DNA from 2 places in the Mesorhizobium sp. B2-6-2 genome. Region 1 is predicted to be linked to the other one. Evidence: predicted binding sites of a transcription regulator. Region 1 holds the regulator's gene; the other holds the start of a gene.
What was found. Region 1 encodes LexA, which represses DNA repair genes until DNA is damaged. Its sites were predicted from a motif close to TGTTCNNNNTGTGTTCNG; they were not measured.

Region 1 (10,006 bases):
CGGCAAGGTGACGACGCTGGCCGACGGCATCGCGGCGGCGGCGCAAGCGATCGACAGCGGCCGCGCGCTTGCGGTGCTCGACAAGCTCATCGAGATTTCGAACGGTTAGACCCCTTGTCCGATATCCTGCGCAAGATCGAAGCCTACAAGCGTGAAGAGATCGCCGCGGCGAAGCTCGCCGTGTCGTTCGCCGAGATCAAGACGAAGGCCGGGGACGCCGAGCCGCCGCGCGGCTTCCTTGCCGCGCTGGAAGCCAAGCGCCGAGATGGCGGCTTCGCTTTGATCGCCGAAATCAAGAAGGCCAGCCCTTCCAGGGGCCTGATCCGCGCCGATTTCGATCCGCCGTCATTGGCACAGGCCTACCAGCAAGGTGGCGCCGCCTGCCTTTCGGTGCTTACAGACGCCCCGTCTTTCCAGGGCGCTCCCGAATTCCTGACAGCCGCTCGGGCAGCGGTGCGCCTGCCGGCTCTGCGCAAGGATTTCCTGTTCGATCCCTACCAGGTCTACGAAGCACGCGCCTGGGGCGCCGACGCGATCCTAATCATCATGGCGAGCGTCGACGACGCGCTTGCCAAGGACCTTGAAGCAACCGCCTTCGAGCTCGGCATGGACGCTTTGGTCGAGGTGCACGACGAAAAGGAAATGCAACGCGCGCTCCGCCTCTCGTCGCGGCTGATCGGCATCAACAACCGCGATCTCAGAACCTTTGAAACCAGCCTCGACATTTCGGAGCGGCTGGCGGCCATGGTGCCGGCGGATCGGCTGCTGGTCAGCGAAAGCGGCATCTTCACGCATCAGGACTGCCGCCGGCTGGAGAAGAGCAAGATCGGCACCTTCCTGGTCGGCGAGAGCCTGATGCGGCAGGCCGACGTGGCCGCCGCCACGCAACTGCTGCTCACCGGCAAGGCGCGTGCCGAGGCCATTTGAAGATGGCCTCCCTTACTCATCTTGGTGCCAAGGGCGAAGCCAATATGGTCGACGTCGGCGACAAGGCCGAGACGACGCGCACGGCAGTCGCCGAAGGGTTTGTCTCCATGCAGCCGGAAACGCTGGAGATGATCCTGGCCGGCGACGCCAAGAAAGGCGACGTATTGGGGACTGCCCGTATCGCCGGCATCATGGCCGCGAAGAAGACGCACGAACTGATCCCGCTCTGCCATCCGCTGCTTCTGACGAAAGTTGCCGTCGAGATCGAGCCGGACCATTCCTTGCCAGGTCTCAAGGTTACCGCCCTCGCCCGCGTCACCGGCAAGACGGGCGTGGAGATGGAGGCGCTGACCGCCGCTTCAGTCGCCTGCCTCACCATCTACGACATGGCCAAGGCAGCGGACCGCGGGATGGTGATTTCCGGCGTTCGGCTGGTCGAGAAGACCGGCGGCAAATCAGGCGACTACAAGGCGGGTTCATAATGGCCTTGCTTCTGGTCACCGACGCGCTCGAACGCCTGCTGGACGGCGTGACGGCTCTGCCGGGCGAGCGCGTTCCGTTGGCTGACGCGGCGGGCCGCGTGCTGGCCGAGCCGGTGGTCGCGCTGCGCACGCAGCCACCTTTCGATGCCTCCGCGATGGACGGCTATGCCGCGCGCTTCTCCGATGTCGCTTCGGCGCCGGCGCTACTCGAGGTCATCGGCGTGGCGACTGCCGGGCGCGGTTTCTCCGGAACTGTCGGGGAAGGCCAGGCCGTGCGCATCTTCACCGGGGCGCCGCTGCCTGAAGGGGCCGACACCGTCGTCATCCAGGAAAACGTCCGCGATCTCGGCAATGGCAGGATCGAGCTGACCGAGCCGACCGCGAAAGGACGCAATGTCCGCCGCCGCGGGCTCGACTTCGCCCAGGGCGACGTGCTGCTCGAAAAGGGCCGCGTTCTCGATGCGGCGGCCCTTTCGCTGGCGGCCTCGGCCAACCACCCAGCCCTGAACGTCGTACGCCGGCCGCTGGTCGCGATCATCGCCACCGGCGATGAATTGCTGCCCCCGGGCAGCACGCTCGGCCCCGACCAGATCATTTCGTCGAATGCCTACGGCGTTGCCGCCGCCGCCCAGTCGGTCGGCGCGCTCGCGCTCGATCTCGGCATCGCCGCCGATCGCCGGGAGGCGATTGCCGCGCTGGTCCGGAAAGCGGTCGAGGCGAACGCCGATGTCATCGTCACGCTCGGCGGCGCCTCGGTCGGCGACCACGACCTCGTCCATGGCGTGCTGACCGGCGAAGGCATGCAGCTCGATTTCTGGAAGATCGCCATGCGCCCCGGCAAACCGCTGATGTTTGGCCGGCTTGGCAATGTCCGCTGCATCGGCCTGCCCGGCAATCCGGTGGCAAGCATTGTCTGCTCGCAACTCTTCCTGAAGCCGCTGCTTGCCCGGCTCGGCGGCCGCGATCATCGGCAGGATATGCGAACGGCCCGGCTTGGCACCGCGATGCGGGCCAACGATCTCAGGCAGGACTATGTGCGCGCCGTCGTGCGCGAGGACGCCGGCACCTTGGTCGCGACGCCTTTCGGCATTCAGGACTCCTCGATGCTGCGGATGCTCGCCGACGCCAACGGCCTGATCGTGCGCGAACCCTTTGCGCCGGCCGCGGAAGCCGGTGCTGAATGCAGCGTGCTCATGCTGCGCTAAACCGACGTCGACAAAGTCGATCGTTCAGACGTCGACAAAGTCGATTCTGATAGGTCGACAAAGTCTATCCTGATAGGTCGACGAAGTCGATCGCAACTCTTATTCGTCGACCAACGTACGGGTCAGGGGATGATCCGGGTCGGCGAGACCATCGACAATATTGAAATGATGTCGGTCCGGCTCGACCACTGAACGTGTGGCAGCGCCGAGCCCGATCCAGACGTTGGCGAGCAACGCGCTCTGGCGCAGGAATTCCGCACGCTCGCCGCCGCCGGCCCAGCAGGTGATACAGGCTCCCTGTCGAGGCCGCAACAATGCCGGGCTTTCGCTCCGCGCTTCCGGCTCGTCGATGTTCAGGGTCTCGTTCAGCGCTGTGAACATCAGCGGCCGAAGGTCGTGCAGGCCTGAAATCGAAACCACCTGGCGTATGCGCCGCGTCACATCGGATGATAGCGGTGAGGCCGTGGTCACCATTCGGCTGGCGAGATGCCCGCCGGCCGAGTGCCCGGTCAGCATCAGCGGACCATCGACCATGGCGGCCGCCTTCTCAATCGCTGCAGCGACCTCGCCGACTATGCCGCTGATCCTGGTCTGCGGGCACAGCGTGTAGGAGGGCATGGCGACGGCAAAGCCGCGGCCGATCGCGCCTCCAGCCAAGTGCGACCAGGAGCTCTTGTCCGACTCCATCCAGTAGCCGCCGTGGATGAACACAACGAGCCCCTTTGGCGCCGCAGACGGGAGAAATAGGTCGAAGCGATTGCGCGGCGCTTCGCCATACACGATATCGAGCCGCGCCCTGCCCTCCGCCAGTAGTTGTTCGCGAAACGTCCGCGCCGGCCCATCCCACGCCGCCGGCCAGCGGTCGCCGCCCGCGATATTGGCGCCATTTGCGTAGGCGTCATCCCAGTCGACAATACGATGTCCCAGCAACGGTGCCTCCGCGATCAGGTCATTTGTTCGGCATCGCCGATTCAAAGTCAGGTAACGGTTGTTTTGACGGCAAAGCGCGCGCCTTGCCAGATGCCAGTGCGCAGGATGTCCTCCAGCACCTCGACCGCATTCCAGACATCTCGGTAACCGACATAGAGCGGCGTGAAGCCGAAACGAATGGTGGATGGCGCGCGGAAATCGCCGATCACGCCGCGCTCGATCAAGGCGCGCATCACCTGGTAGCCATTTGAATGGGCGAACGATACCTGGCTGCCGCGTTCTGCGCCTGAGCGCGGGCTCTCCAACTCAAGACCGAAGCCGCCGCATCTGGCCTCGACAAGCCGGATGAACAGGTCGGTCAGCGCGACGCTTTTTCTCCGCACGGCCCTCATGTCGACGTCGTTCCAGAGATCCAGCGCGCCTTTCAGCGCACGCATCGACAGCACCGGCTGCGTTCCGCAAAGGAACCGCCGGATGCCCGTGCCCGCGGCATAGCCCTGCTCGAACGCGAAAGGCCGGGCATGGCCCCACCAGCCGCTGAGCGGCTGGCGAATGTCGCGGTGGTGGCGGTTCGCGGCATAGATGAAGGCTGGCGAGCCCGGCCCACCATTGAGATACTTGTAGGTGCAGCCGACGGCGAAATCTGCATTCGAGCCGTCGAGATCCACCGGCAGCGCACCCGCCGTGTGGCAGAGGTCCCACACGATCAACGCCCCGGCTTCATGGGCCTTGCGGGTGAGCGCCGCCATGTCGCGCAGCCGGCCGGATTTGTAGTTGACGTGGTTGACCAGGATGACGGCGACGCGATCGTCGATCAGCTCTTCTATCGTCGGGGCATCGGCGCCTTCGAGCCGCAGCACCGTGCCGGGCAGCGTCGATGCGACCCCTTCCGCCATATAGAGGTCGGTCGGAAAGCTGTCGGCCTCGGCAACGATCACCGAACGCTCGGGCCGCATCGCAAGTGCCGCATGCAGGACCTTGTAGATGTTGATCGAAGTCGTGTCGCAGACGACCGTCTGGCCGGGTTTCGCGCCGATCAGGCGCCCGAGCTGGTCGCCCAGCTCGATGGGCATATCGAACCAGCCGGCGGTGTTCCAGGCGCGGATGAGATCGCGCGCCCATTCCTGCCTCGCGGCAGTCTCGATCTCGTTGAAGACGTCGATCGAAGCTGCGCCCAGCGAATTGCCGTCGAGGTATATGACGCCTTCCGGCAAGACGAAGCGATCGCGCATGGCGCGCAGCGGATCCGCGGCATCCATCGCCTCGACTTCGGCGAGATCAGGAATTCCCCTCATTGTGCTGCCGCCTCCATTTCGACCTGGTCAAGGGGGTTGTCTCACCACCGTCGGCGACAGGGCAAGAACCTTTGGTCCTATGTTAGCTGGTCCATAGACGGCGAAGACCATGGATCGGAATCATTGCCAAGGTTGGCATTTTGGGTTCGTTTCGTTCACGGTGCGGCACGCTTGCGCAGGAACCGGCGGGATCCTATCCGCGGCTTCGTGATGGTGTCGGCTCTTGTTTCAGCTTAAGGAGGCTCCAAAATATGAGCGGAATCAACGCCGCTACCCCAACCGGGGCGGCCAAGGCGTCACCGGATGCGACATTGTTTCGGCGGCCTTAACAAATTCACTAAACTTTAAACGGTTGCGGAACACAACTGGAACAGATAGTGTTTGTTCTGGGTTTGTTTTTCTGATTCTGGGTTCAGAACCCGTGGGGGCCGCCGATGCTGACGCGCAAACAACATGAACTCCTGATGTTCATCCATGAACGCCTGAAGGAGAGCGGGATTCCTCCATCATTCGATGAGATGAAGGAGGCGCTCGACCTTGCCTCCAAATCCGGCATCCACCGGCTGATCACGGCGCTGGAAGAACGCGGCTTCATTCGCCGGCTGCCGAACCGGGCGCGCGCGCTGGAAGTGCTGCGCCTGCCCGACTCGATCGCGCCTGGCCTGAATGCCGCGAAGAAGTTTTCGCCGAGCGTCATCCAGGGCGGCCAAGGCAATCTCAACCGCCAGGTCAAGCCGGCGGCGCCATCGCGCACCCCGACGCCAAGCAATGACGACGAGGCCGCGGCGGCCGTATCCATTCCGGTGATGGGCCGCATCGCCGCCGGCGTACCGATTGACGCTATCCAGCACCAGACGCATTCGATCTCGGTGCCGCCGGACATGATCATGGGCGGCGAGCATTATGCGTTGGAGGTCAAGGGCGACTCGATGATCGAGGCCGGGATCTTCGACGGCGATACCGTCATCATCCGCAATGCCAACACGGCAAGCCCGGGTGAGATCGTGGTGGCGCTGGTCGACGATGAGGAGGCGACGCTTAAGCGTTTCCGCCGCAAGGGTGCTTCGATCGCGCTCGAGGCCGCCAATCCGGCCTATGAGACCCGGATCTTTGGACCGGACCGGGTCAAGGTTCAGGGCAAGCTCGTGGGACTTATCCGCCGCTACTGAGCAGAACTGGCCGGCCTTCTTCGCCCGGACGACAATCTATTGGGCCGGTGCGGCTGCTGGTTTTTCCGGCTGCTTATAGGGCGCCAGTCCCCTCGCCTCGCGCGTGTATTTCCGCTGCTCGTGCCAGGGCCGGTATGGTTCTACGACTGCGTAGCGGACGGTGGGCCGCGCGGTTGCCGATTGCGGATCGAAGAAAACGGCGGCGCTGCCGTCGCGCGCCAGCTGCCGCTTGGTAACGACGAGCACACGCGGATCGGGGCATGGGTTATAGGCCGTGGCGTCGTTGATGACGATGAGGTCGGCGAAACCGCAGGCTGGCCGGGCGGCGTCGCGGGTCTCGGCGAGCGCGACGATCGCGCCGGAAGGATGCCGGCCGATGCAGAGATCGCCGCTGCAGTAGAAGGGCGAGCCGGGCGGCAGGTCGACGGGATCGGCAATGTCCAGCGTATCTTTGGCGAACCTTTCCGGCGGTACGACATCCTCGGATTTCAGCGCCCGTTTCCAGTTGTCGGTGGTGAACTCGTTAGAGCGTTCGCGATTGACGGCAAGCTCGCCGCCGCCGATCGGCATCGCCACCAGATGCGCGTCCTCGGAAATGAGCACATCCGGTGTGCGGACGTGCGGAATGGCTAGCAGCGCGGCGAGCGCGAAGGGTACGGCGGCAAGCCTCAGCCAGGTGGTGGCCATGGTCGCGATGACCAGCGTGACCGTCGCCAGCAGCACCGACTGGATCGAGATCAGCCCGACGGCATCGACAGGCGAGCGCTCGGAAATCCATGCCGAAATGGCGATCATCGCTGTCAGGCCCTTGCCCATCACATAGAGGAACGGACCGTCGAAGCCGAAGGGCATAGCCAGCGCGCTCAGCACGGCGAACGGCATGACGATCAGCGAGACAATCGGCATGACCGCCAGATTGGCAAGCAGGCTGAGCGGCGACACGCGTTGGAAATGCCAGATCGCAAACAGCAACGTCGCGCTGCCCGCGATGAGCGACGTCACGGCGGCGCCGCCCACGCCAACCGCCAGTTTTCGCGACAGGAACCCGACGAACGAACGCTTTGCCGGCGGCGCGGTCGTTTTGCCGGCGCGATAATCGGCAAAGCCGGCATAGGCGCCGACCAGGGCGGCGGTGGCGGCGAAGGACATCTGGAAGCTCGGGCCGACCACTTCGTGCGGCGAGACCAGGATCACGGCGATGGCCGAGATCGCCAGGTTGCGCATTGTCAGCGCCGCGCGGTCGAAGAGCACGGCGGCGAGCATCACGGCCAGCATGATGAAGCTTCGCTCGGCCGCCACCACGATGCCGGAGATGATGAGGTAGGCGGCGATCGAGATGAGCGCGATCCCGGCGGCGTATTTCTTCACCGGCCGCCGCGACGAGAAATCGGGAAACAGCGCGAAGGCGCCGCGCAAAAGCACCATGATCGTGCCGGCAACCAGCGCCATGTGCAGGCCGGAGATCGAAATGATGTGGTAGATGCCGGTCCGTCGCATCGACTCGTTGATGGCTTCCGGAATCCCGGCGCGCACGCCGACGATCAGCGCCGCCGCGATCTCGCCCTCGGAGCCGCCGATCCTGCTCCTGATGTGGTCGGCAATCCCCTCGCGGGCGTTTTCTATGGCCGATGCCACGCGCGCGCCGAAAGGCACCTCCGTTGGCGCAATCGGGGTCGGCGCGACAAGTTTCGGATCGCCCAGGAAAAAGCCGCTGGCGCCGATGCCGGCAAAATAGCTGTCGAAGGAAAAATCGTAGCTGTCCGGCCGAACCGGACCTGTCGGCGGCAGCAGCTTGGCATAGCCGGTCAGCATCGACCCGGCCGACATGCCGGAGGGGGAGGGGATCCTGCGCGCCGACAGCCTGATGCGGTCCGGCGCGTAGCGCAGCTTCGGATGCTCCGTGGATATGAGATCTATGGTGAGCCGGACACGGCCATTCGCCATCGCCTCGGCGGTGACGAGGCGGCCCGTCAGCCGTGTCTGGATTTCGGAACCCAGTATCGGGCTCGCCATCCGCCAGGTCTCCACCTTGGCCGCGAGAAAGCCCAAGGCGCAGAATAATGCCGCCATGAAGACAAGATGCGTTCTGTGCCGGGAACGCGAGACCGCCGCGCAGACCGCCATCAGGGCGGCCGCCGCAAGCGGCCTGTAGAGGTCCGGCTCGGCGCTCAGCGAGAAGTAACAGATCACGCCGGCTGCCAGGAACACCGGCACCAGCAGAAAGCCGACGCCACGGTCGAGCTCGGTGGTGGCGGCGACCGCAACGCTTCGGCGCAGAGCAGGAAGCGAAACGCGGCCAAGCTGTCTGCGGATCCGGCCAACATTGGCTGTCGGCGATGCCGGCGGTAACGTGCCGCCGCCAGGCGGCAGAAGCTCAGCTGGCGGACGCGGCGCCGGAAGCGAAAGCGGCGCTTCCTCAGCGGGCACGGCATGAGCAAACATCAGGCGTTCGCTGACGCCCGCTGTCGTTCCCTCGCCCTCCTCCGCGCCCCGGCCACGTCCAGCCATCGGGTCTGCCCCTTGCGCCCCAGACCGCCTATGCTACATGAACGCCGGTCGCGTGGAAGTCCGCGCGAGACATGCATTTTTCAGCACTTCCTCGAGAGTTCCATGTCCGACAAGGTCGTCACCCGTTTTGCCCCCTCGCCTACAGGCTACCTGCATATCGGCGGGGCGCGCACGGCGCTGTTCAACTGGCTCTATGCCAGGCACACCGGCGGCACGATGCTGCTGCGCATCGAGGATACCGATCGGGGGCGCTCCACCGAAGCCGCCACGGCTGCCATTCTAGACGGGCTGACCTGGCTTGGCCTCTCCTGGGATGGCGACGCCGTCTCGCAGTTCGAGCGTGCGCCGCGTCACCGCGAGGTGGCGGAGCAGCTCGTGCGCATGGGCAAGGCCTATTACAGCTACGAGACGCCGGCGGAGCTGGAGGCGATGCGCGAGGCCGCACGTGCCAAGGGCCTGCCGCCGCGTTACAACGGCCATTGGCGCGACCGCGGCCCATCCGAGGCGCCGGCAGGCGTCAAAGGCACGATCCGCATCAAGGCGCCGACCGAGGGCGTGACGATCGTCAACGATCGCGTGCAGGGCGAGGTGCGCTTCCCCAACAAGGATCTCGACGACTTCATCATCCTGCGTTCCGATGGTGTCCCGACCTACATGCATGCCGTCGTCGTCGACGATCACGACATGGGCGTCACCCACATCATCCGCGGCGACGATCACCTGACCAATGCCGCGCGCCAGACGGTGATCTACAACGCCATGGGCTGGGATGTGCCGTCGATGTCGCACATCCCGCTGATCCACGGCGCCGACGGCGCCAAGCTGTCGAAGCGGCACGGCGCGCTCGGCGTCGAGGCATATCGCGCCATGGGCTACCTGCCCGAGGCTCTGCTCAATTATCTGGCCAGGCTCGGCTGGAGCCATGGCGACGACGAGGTGATGTCGATCGAGGACATGATTGCCTGGTTCGACATCGGCGACGTCAACAAGGGCGCGGCCCGCTTCGACTTCGCCAAGCTCGAGGCGCTGAACGGCGTCCATATGCGCAAGATGGACGACCGGGCGCTGTTCGACATCTTCGTCGCCACCTTGCCTTATCTCGAAGGCGGCCCGGCGCTCGCGGCAAAGCTCGATGACAGGCGCAAGGCGCAACTGCTTGCCGCCATGCCCGGCCTCAAGGAGCGAGCAAAAACTCTTGTGGAACTGGTCGACGGCGCGGCGTTCCTGTTCGTCGAGCGGCCGTTGCCGCTGGACGAGAAGGCGGCGGGCTTGCTCAACGCGGATGCGCGCGCGATTCTGCGCGGCGCGCACAGCGCATTGTCTTCTGTGCAGGGCGACTGGAACGCGGCCTCGGCGGAGGCTTCGATCCGCGACTTTGCGCAGGCCGGCGGGCACAAGCTGGGCGCCGTGGCGCAGCCCCTGAGAGCCGCGCTGACCGGCCGCAGCACCTCGCCCGGAGTGTTCGACGTGCTTGCCGTGCTGGGCCGTCA
Region 2 (6,377 bases), on a different contig from region 1:
CTAGTCCAGGTCTGGCTCTTGCAGATCAGGCCGCCGAACACGCAGCCGCTCATCTTGAGCGCGGTGCCCGAGAGCGTCGCCTTGCCGGAATAGGTCTTGTCGTTTGCCGGATCGGTGATGCTGCCGGCATATTTGTTGTCGCCGGCCGCCTTCAGCGAGCCGATCGTCTTGCCGGCGTATTTGCCGGTTTTGAGCGTGATCGAGAAAGAACCGCTCCCGCCGATCGCCGCGGTGTCGCCGGCCTGCGTCTTCCAGTTGCCTTCGATCGGGTCGGCGCATGCGGCGCCCGCCATGATCAAGGTGGCCGCCAGGGCCAGAGTCAGCTTTCGAAACATCTTGTCCACCTCCCTATGGGGTTGCGGCGGGCTCCAGTTCCGCCTTCCTGCCCCTTACGCAAAGGTAAAGCTAATCCAGCCGCCGCCAAAACAAAAGCGGTGCCGCGACGGAAGGTTGCAAGGATTTTCGCCGCGCGACCGACTGAAAATAAACGTGACCGAAAAACGCTTCGGTTTCCGTGGTTAGCGAAGTCTTGATTCCGCCGTCGGCAATTTTCATCGAATTTGACGCAAAATGGCTGAAACGCTGGATTCCCATGCTTAACAGTTTTCCGCGTTTACCTCTTGTTTTAGCTTTGTTTTCCTCAAATTAAGCAAGCCATTTAACGACGGATTCAAGGCCAGCCGTCATCCTCGAAAGCATCGAAAGAGCGGCTCGCCCCGAGGGATACCAAGGGAAAGGAGGCAGCTCTCGGGAGCCAGACAGGGGATTGAAATGGCACGCTTTGAAATGCTTGAGGACGGCTTCGGCGCCATGGGGGCAACTACCCAGGCCGACATTCTTTTCGAACTGGGCATGATGTATGCGACCGGTCGCGATTGCGAGACCGATGTCGTTGCCGCCCACAAATGGTTCAACATCGCCGCGATCAAGGGCTCGGCCCGCGCCGCCGAGCTGCGCTCGGAACTGTCGGCCACCATGTCGAAAGTCGAGATCGCCACGGCGCTGCGCGAAGCCCGCGAATGGATGACGATGCACTGATCCTCAGCGCGTAGCGCTCAGCTCATTGGGACAAGGCCGCGGAAAGACGGCCGGTCAAGAAGAACGAGAACGTGGCGGGTTGAGACAACCGAAGCCACGCGAAAAAACAGGGAAGCGAGCGGGTTTCAGGCGCGGGGGCGTCTGGGGAGCTCGACTGCAAAGCCGCGACCGACCGAAACAAGGTCGGCGCGGCTTTTTGCATTACGCCTGGCAATCAGGCGTGGCCCAAGAAATCCTCGTCGGAATGAACCAAAGCCGGCCTCACTGTCCTCTCGACAGTTTCGGCGAAGGGTGAAATTGTCCCGGCTCTGTGGAAGAAGCGCGGCCGGATCGGCACGCGCAAGTGGAGGAGTTCTTATAGTCATGAAAAAATTGGGTATTTTGAGCGCGGCCGCTTTTGGCCTGATGATGAGCGCCCCGGTTGCCTTTGCCGACGACATCACCATTTCGGTGGTCGGCCCCATGACCGGCCAGCTCGCCACCATCGGTGACCAGTTCAAGCAGGGCGCGCAGGCCGCCGCCGACGCGATCAATGCGGCTGGCGGCGTCAACGGCTCCCAGATCAAGCTCGACATCGAGGACGACCAGTGCGATCCGAAGCAGGCGGTCTCGGTCGCCAACCGCATCGTCGCCAACGGCGTCAAATTCGTCGATGGCCATGCCTGCTCTGGCTCCAGCATTCCGGCCTCGGCCGTCTATGCCGAAGCCGGCACGCTGATGATGAGCCCCGCCTCGTCCAACCCGGTGCTGACCGACGCCGCCGCCAAGGCCGGCTGGCCGACCATCATGCGCCTCTACACGCGTGACGACGCGCAGGGCGCCTTCATCGGCCCATGGATTGCCAAGAAATACGCCGGCAAGAACGTCGTCGTCCTGCACGACAAGAGCGCCTACGGCCAGGGCGTTGCCGACGCCGTGAAGGCGACGATGAATGCCGGCGGTCTCAAGGAGGTCGACTATGAAGGCATCAATGCCGGCGAGAAGGATTATTCGGCCCTCGTCACCAAGCTGAAGGAACTGAAGGCCGACGTCGTCTATTTCGGCGGCTATCACCCCGAGGCGGGTCTGATCCTGCGTCAGGCGGCCGAGCAGAACGTCAAGTTCCAGCTGATCATGCCGGACTCGATCGCTTCGCCGGAATTCTGGCAGGTTGCCGGCCCGGCCGGTGAAGGCACCATGTTCGTCTTCCCGTCGGACCCGCAGGCCAAGCCCGAAGCGAAGGACGCGGTCGCCAAGATCAAGGCCGGCGGCTTCACGCCCGAAGGCTTCACGCTGTTCTCCTATGCCGTGGTCCAGGCTGTGGCCGAAGGCGTCAAGCGCGCCGGCACCGACGATCCGGCCAAGGTCGCCGAGGCGCTCAAGGACGGCAAGCCGATCAGCACCGTGGTCGGCGACGTCATCTTCGACGAGAAGGGCGACCTGAAGAACGCCAGCTACGACATCAACCAGTGGCACGACGGCAAATACGCGCCGATCAAGCCGTAAGTCGGTTCTGCAAGAATCAAGGGAATGGCCGGGACGAGCCCGGCCATTTCCGTTTGTGCTGCGGCATTGACGTGCAGGGCAGGCTGGCGCTGTCCCGCCATACCTAGTTATTTTGTCTCGTTAACGAGACAATCGAACAGCCACTTCAGCCCTGCCCATCCTCCGCAAACCGCACCAGCACCGTGCCGTCGCTGACCTGCGCGCCCTCGGCCGCAATCTCGGCGATCACGCCGTCATGCGGGGCGGCGATCATGTGCTCCATCTTCATCGCTTCGAGGATCAAAAGCGGCTGGCCCTTGATCACGACATCGCCCGCCGCGGCGCGCACCAGCTTGACCAGCCCCGGCATCGGCGCGCGCAGGCTGCTTGAGGCGGCTCCCGCCTCGTCGGCCTTGGCGAGCGGATCGGGGACCGTGAACGTATAGCCGACCGCGCTCTCGAAGACGGTGACATGGCCGGGCCAGCGGGCGGCATGCAGCATGGTCCTCAAATCATGCGTGTTCACCGCATCATGCGGTGCCTCCAGCGCCACCTGGAAGCGGCCGTCCGAGCGTGCCGAAACCCGCGCCAGGATGTTCTCCTCGCCATAGCGCAAGCGGGTGCGGCGCGAGAGCGGGTGGAAATGGGCATAGCTGGAAAGCGTGGACCAGGGGTCGGCGGCGGGACCCGGCACAGCGGTATCCGTCGCCGCCAGCGCCGCGGCCGCGATCGTCTCGTCGCTCGGCGGGGGAATGGCGGTGAGCGTCGCCTGGTGCCGGCCGATCAGCCCGGTATCGACATCGCCGGCAGCGAAATCGGCGTCGGCAGCGAGCGCCGCCAGGAAAGCGGTGTTGACGGTCGAGCCGGCCACTTCCGTCCGCGCCAGCATCTCGCGCAGCGTGCCGAGCGCCGAAGCCCGATCCTTGCCGTGCGCCACGAGCTTCGCGATCATCGGATCATAGAAGGGGGAGATCGCATCGCCGGCGCGCACGCCGGTCTCGATGCGTATCGCGGCACCTTCCGGCGCCGCGTCGGGGAATTTGAGATGATGCAGCGTGCCGGTCGCCGGCAGGAACCCTCTCGCGGCGTCCTCGGCATAGAGGCGGGCCTCGAAAGCGTGGCCGGACAAAGCGATCTCGTTCTGCATCTTCGGCAGCGTTTCGCCGGACGCGACGCGAAGCTGCCATTCGACGAGATCGACGCCGGTGACCATCTCGGTGACGGGATGCTCGACCTGCAGTCGGGTGTTCATCTCCATGAACCAGAAGCGGTCGGCCTTCAGTCCCTGAGAGGCGTCGACGATGAACTCGATCGTGCCGGCGCCCGAATAATTGATCGCCTTGGCGGCCTTCACGGCCGCCTCCGTCATCGCCTTGCGCAGCGCCGGCGTCATGCCGGGGGCGGGCGCCTCCTCGATCACCTTCTGGTGGCGGCGCTGCGCCGAGCAGTCGCGTTCGTAAAGATGCACGGCGTTGCCGAAATTGTCGCCGAATACCTGCACTTCGATGTGACGCGGCTTGTCGACATATTTTTCCACCAGCACGCGATCGTCGCCGAACGCCGCCTTTGCCTCGCGACGCGCGCTGGAAAGCGCCTCCGAGAAATCGTCGGGGTGGTCGACGCGCCGCATGCCCTTGCCGCCGCCGCCGGCGCGCGCCTTGATCAGCACCGGGTAGCCGATCTCGCGCGCCTTGGACGCAAGCAGCACGATTTCCTGCGCTTCGCCGTGATAACCCGGCACCACCGGCACGCCGGCCTTTTCCATCAGCCGCTTGGCGGCGTCCTTTAATCCCATGGCGCGGATCGAGGCGGCGGAAGGACCGATGAAGACAAGGCCTGCCGCCGTCGCCTGGTCGACGAAATCGGGGTTTTCCGACAGGAAGCCGTAGCCGGGATGGATGGCCTCGACGCCGGTGGCGAGCGCCGCCGCCACGATCCTGTCGCCGCGCAGATAGCTTTCGCCGACGGGCGAGGGGCCGATATGCACGGCCTCGTCGGCCATCTCGACATGGAGCGCGCGGGCATCCGCGTCCGAATAGACGGCGACGGTGCGCACACCGAGCCTGCGGGCGGTTCGGATGACGCGACAGGCGATCTCGCCGCGATTGGCAATCAGGATCTTGCCGAACATGGAGCCTCCGCGAGTAGAGCTTGCTTCGCGTTGAGGAGGCATTCCTTCGCGCCCCCCTCTGTCCTGCCGGACATCTCCCCCACGAGGGGGGAGATCGGACGTCGCCGCCGATTTCGCCAATCGTCAACATTGTAGGGAGAGCGGCAGCGCCGAAGCTGCCAATCTCCCCCCTTGTGGGGGAGATGTCCGGCAGGACAGAGGGGGGCGCTGTACCGCCGGCCTCTCCAGGCCAGCGTTCGTCCAACATAGTGGAGCACTCCCTTATCAAGAGAGTGCTTTGCCGAAGTCGTCTCTTGAGCAGTCTGCTTGATCATCGAGGTCAGCTCTTCCCGAGGTCAGCAATGGCTCGCCGGTATAGTTCTGCGGTCGGCTCGTCGAAGCAGCAGAAAGTCACGGTTCCCGGCAGCACATTCTGCGCGATGAAGTTGCTGACGGTGACAACGGCAATGCTGGTCGCTTGCTCCTTCGGAAAGCGATAGATGCCGGTCGAGATCGCCGGGAAAGCGATGGTTCGACAATCATGGCCGAGCGCGATTTCGAGCGAGCGCCGGTAGCAGGAGGTGAGCAGCTCGGCTTCGCCCTTGCCGCCGCCTTGCCAGACCGGGCCTACCGTGTGGATGACGTAACGCGCCGGCAGGCGATAGCCTTTGGTCAGCTTGGCGTCGCCGGTCTTGCAGCCATGCAGCGTGCGGCACTCGGCGAGCAGCTCCGGCCCGGCCGCGCGATGGATGGCGCCGTCGACGCCGCCGCCGCCCAGCAGCGAGGAATTGGCGGCATTGACGATGGCGTCGACCGCGAGCTTGGTGATGTCGCCGGTGTGGATACGGATCCTGTCGCCGAGAGCGCTCATCGTCACATCCTGAACACGCCGAATTTCGTCGCCTCGATCCCGGCATTGAGCACCGCCGAAAGGCTGAGCGCCAGCACGTCGGGGGTCCTGGCCGGATCGATGATGCCATCGTCCCAGAGCCTGGCCGAGGAATAGAGCGGATGGCCCTCATGCTCGTATTTCATCAGGATCGGCTTCCTGAACTTCGCCTCGTCTTCGGCGCTCCACTCACCGCCCTTGCGCTCGATGCCCTCGCGCTTGACCATGGCAAGCACAGTGGCCGCCTGCTCGCCACCCATCACCGAGATGCGCGCGTTGGGCCACATCCACAGGAAGCGGGGCGAATAGGCGCGGCCGCACATGCCGTAATTGCCGGCGCCGAACGAGCCGCCGATGATCACCGTGAGCTTGGGCACGCGTGCCGTGGCGACCGCCATCACCAGCTTGGCGCCGTCCTTGGCGATGCCGCCGGCCTCGTATTTTCGCCCGACCATGAAGCCGGTGATGTTCTGCAGGAAGACCAAAGGAATGCCGCGCTGGCAGCAGAGCTCGATGAAATGAGCGCCCTTCAGCGCGCTTTCGGAAAACAGCACGCCGTTGTTGCCGATGATGCCGATCGGCATGCCGTGCAGATGGGCAAAGCCGGTGACCAGAGTGGTGCCGTAATTCTGCTTGAACTCGTCGAACTCCGAACCGTCGACGAGCCGGGCAATCACCTCGCGCACGTCATAGGGCTGGCGCAAATCCGTCGGCACAATGCCGTAGAGTTCGGCCGGATCGTAAAGCGGCGGCACCGATTTCTGCAGATTGAGGTTTAGAGCCTTGTTCCGATTCAGGTTCTTGACGATGCGCCGGCAAATAGCCAAGGCGTGCTCGTCATCCATGGCATAGTGGTCGGCGACGCCGGAAAGCCTG

Region 2: a site for LexA is predicted at 622-639, ahead of FJ419_RS25955 (sel1 repeat family protein). Genes of this name have one in related genera too.

Annotation. Positions count from the first base shown of each region.
Region 1 is NZ_VFUG01000008.1:95,103-105,108, forward strand. It holds gene trpD (anthranilate phosphoribosyltransferase) at 1-109, shown strand, start outside; gene trpC (indole-3-glycerol phosphate synthase TrpC) at 115-927, shown strand; gene moaC (cyclic pyranopterin monophosphate synthase MoaC) at 930-1,409, shown strand; gene glp (gephyrin-like molybdotransferase Glp) at 1,409-2,614, shown strand; gene FJ419_RS17765 (alpha/beta hydrolase) at 2,714-3,544, opposite strand; gene kynU (kynureninase) at 3,592-4,839, opposite strand; gene lexA (transcriptional repressor LexA) at 5,274-6,008, shown strand; gene FJ419_RS17780 (ComEC/Rec2 family competence protein) at 6,045-8,516, opposite strand; gene gltX (glutamate--tRNA ligase) at 8,619-10,006, shown strand, end outside.
Region 2 is NZ_VFUG01000019.1:80,583-86,959, reverse strand. It holds gene FJ419_RS25965 (DUF2147 domain-containing protein) at 1-335, opposite strand, end outside; gene FJ419_RS25960 (hypothetical protein) at 406-594, opposite strand; gene FJ419_RS25955 (sel1 repeat family protein) at 772-1,038, shown strand; gene FJ419_RS25950 (ABC transporter substrate-binding protein) at 1,402-2,523, shown strand; gene FJ419_RS25945 (acetyl/propionyl/methylcrotonyl-CoA carboxylase subunit alpha) at 2,669-4,633, opposite strand; gene FJ419_RS25935 (O-acetyl-ADP-ribose deacetylase) at 4,953-5,483, opposite strand; gene FJ419_RS25930 (carboxyl transferase domain-containing protein) at 5,486-6,377, opposite strand, start outside.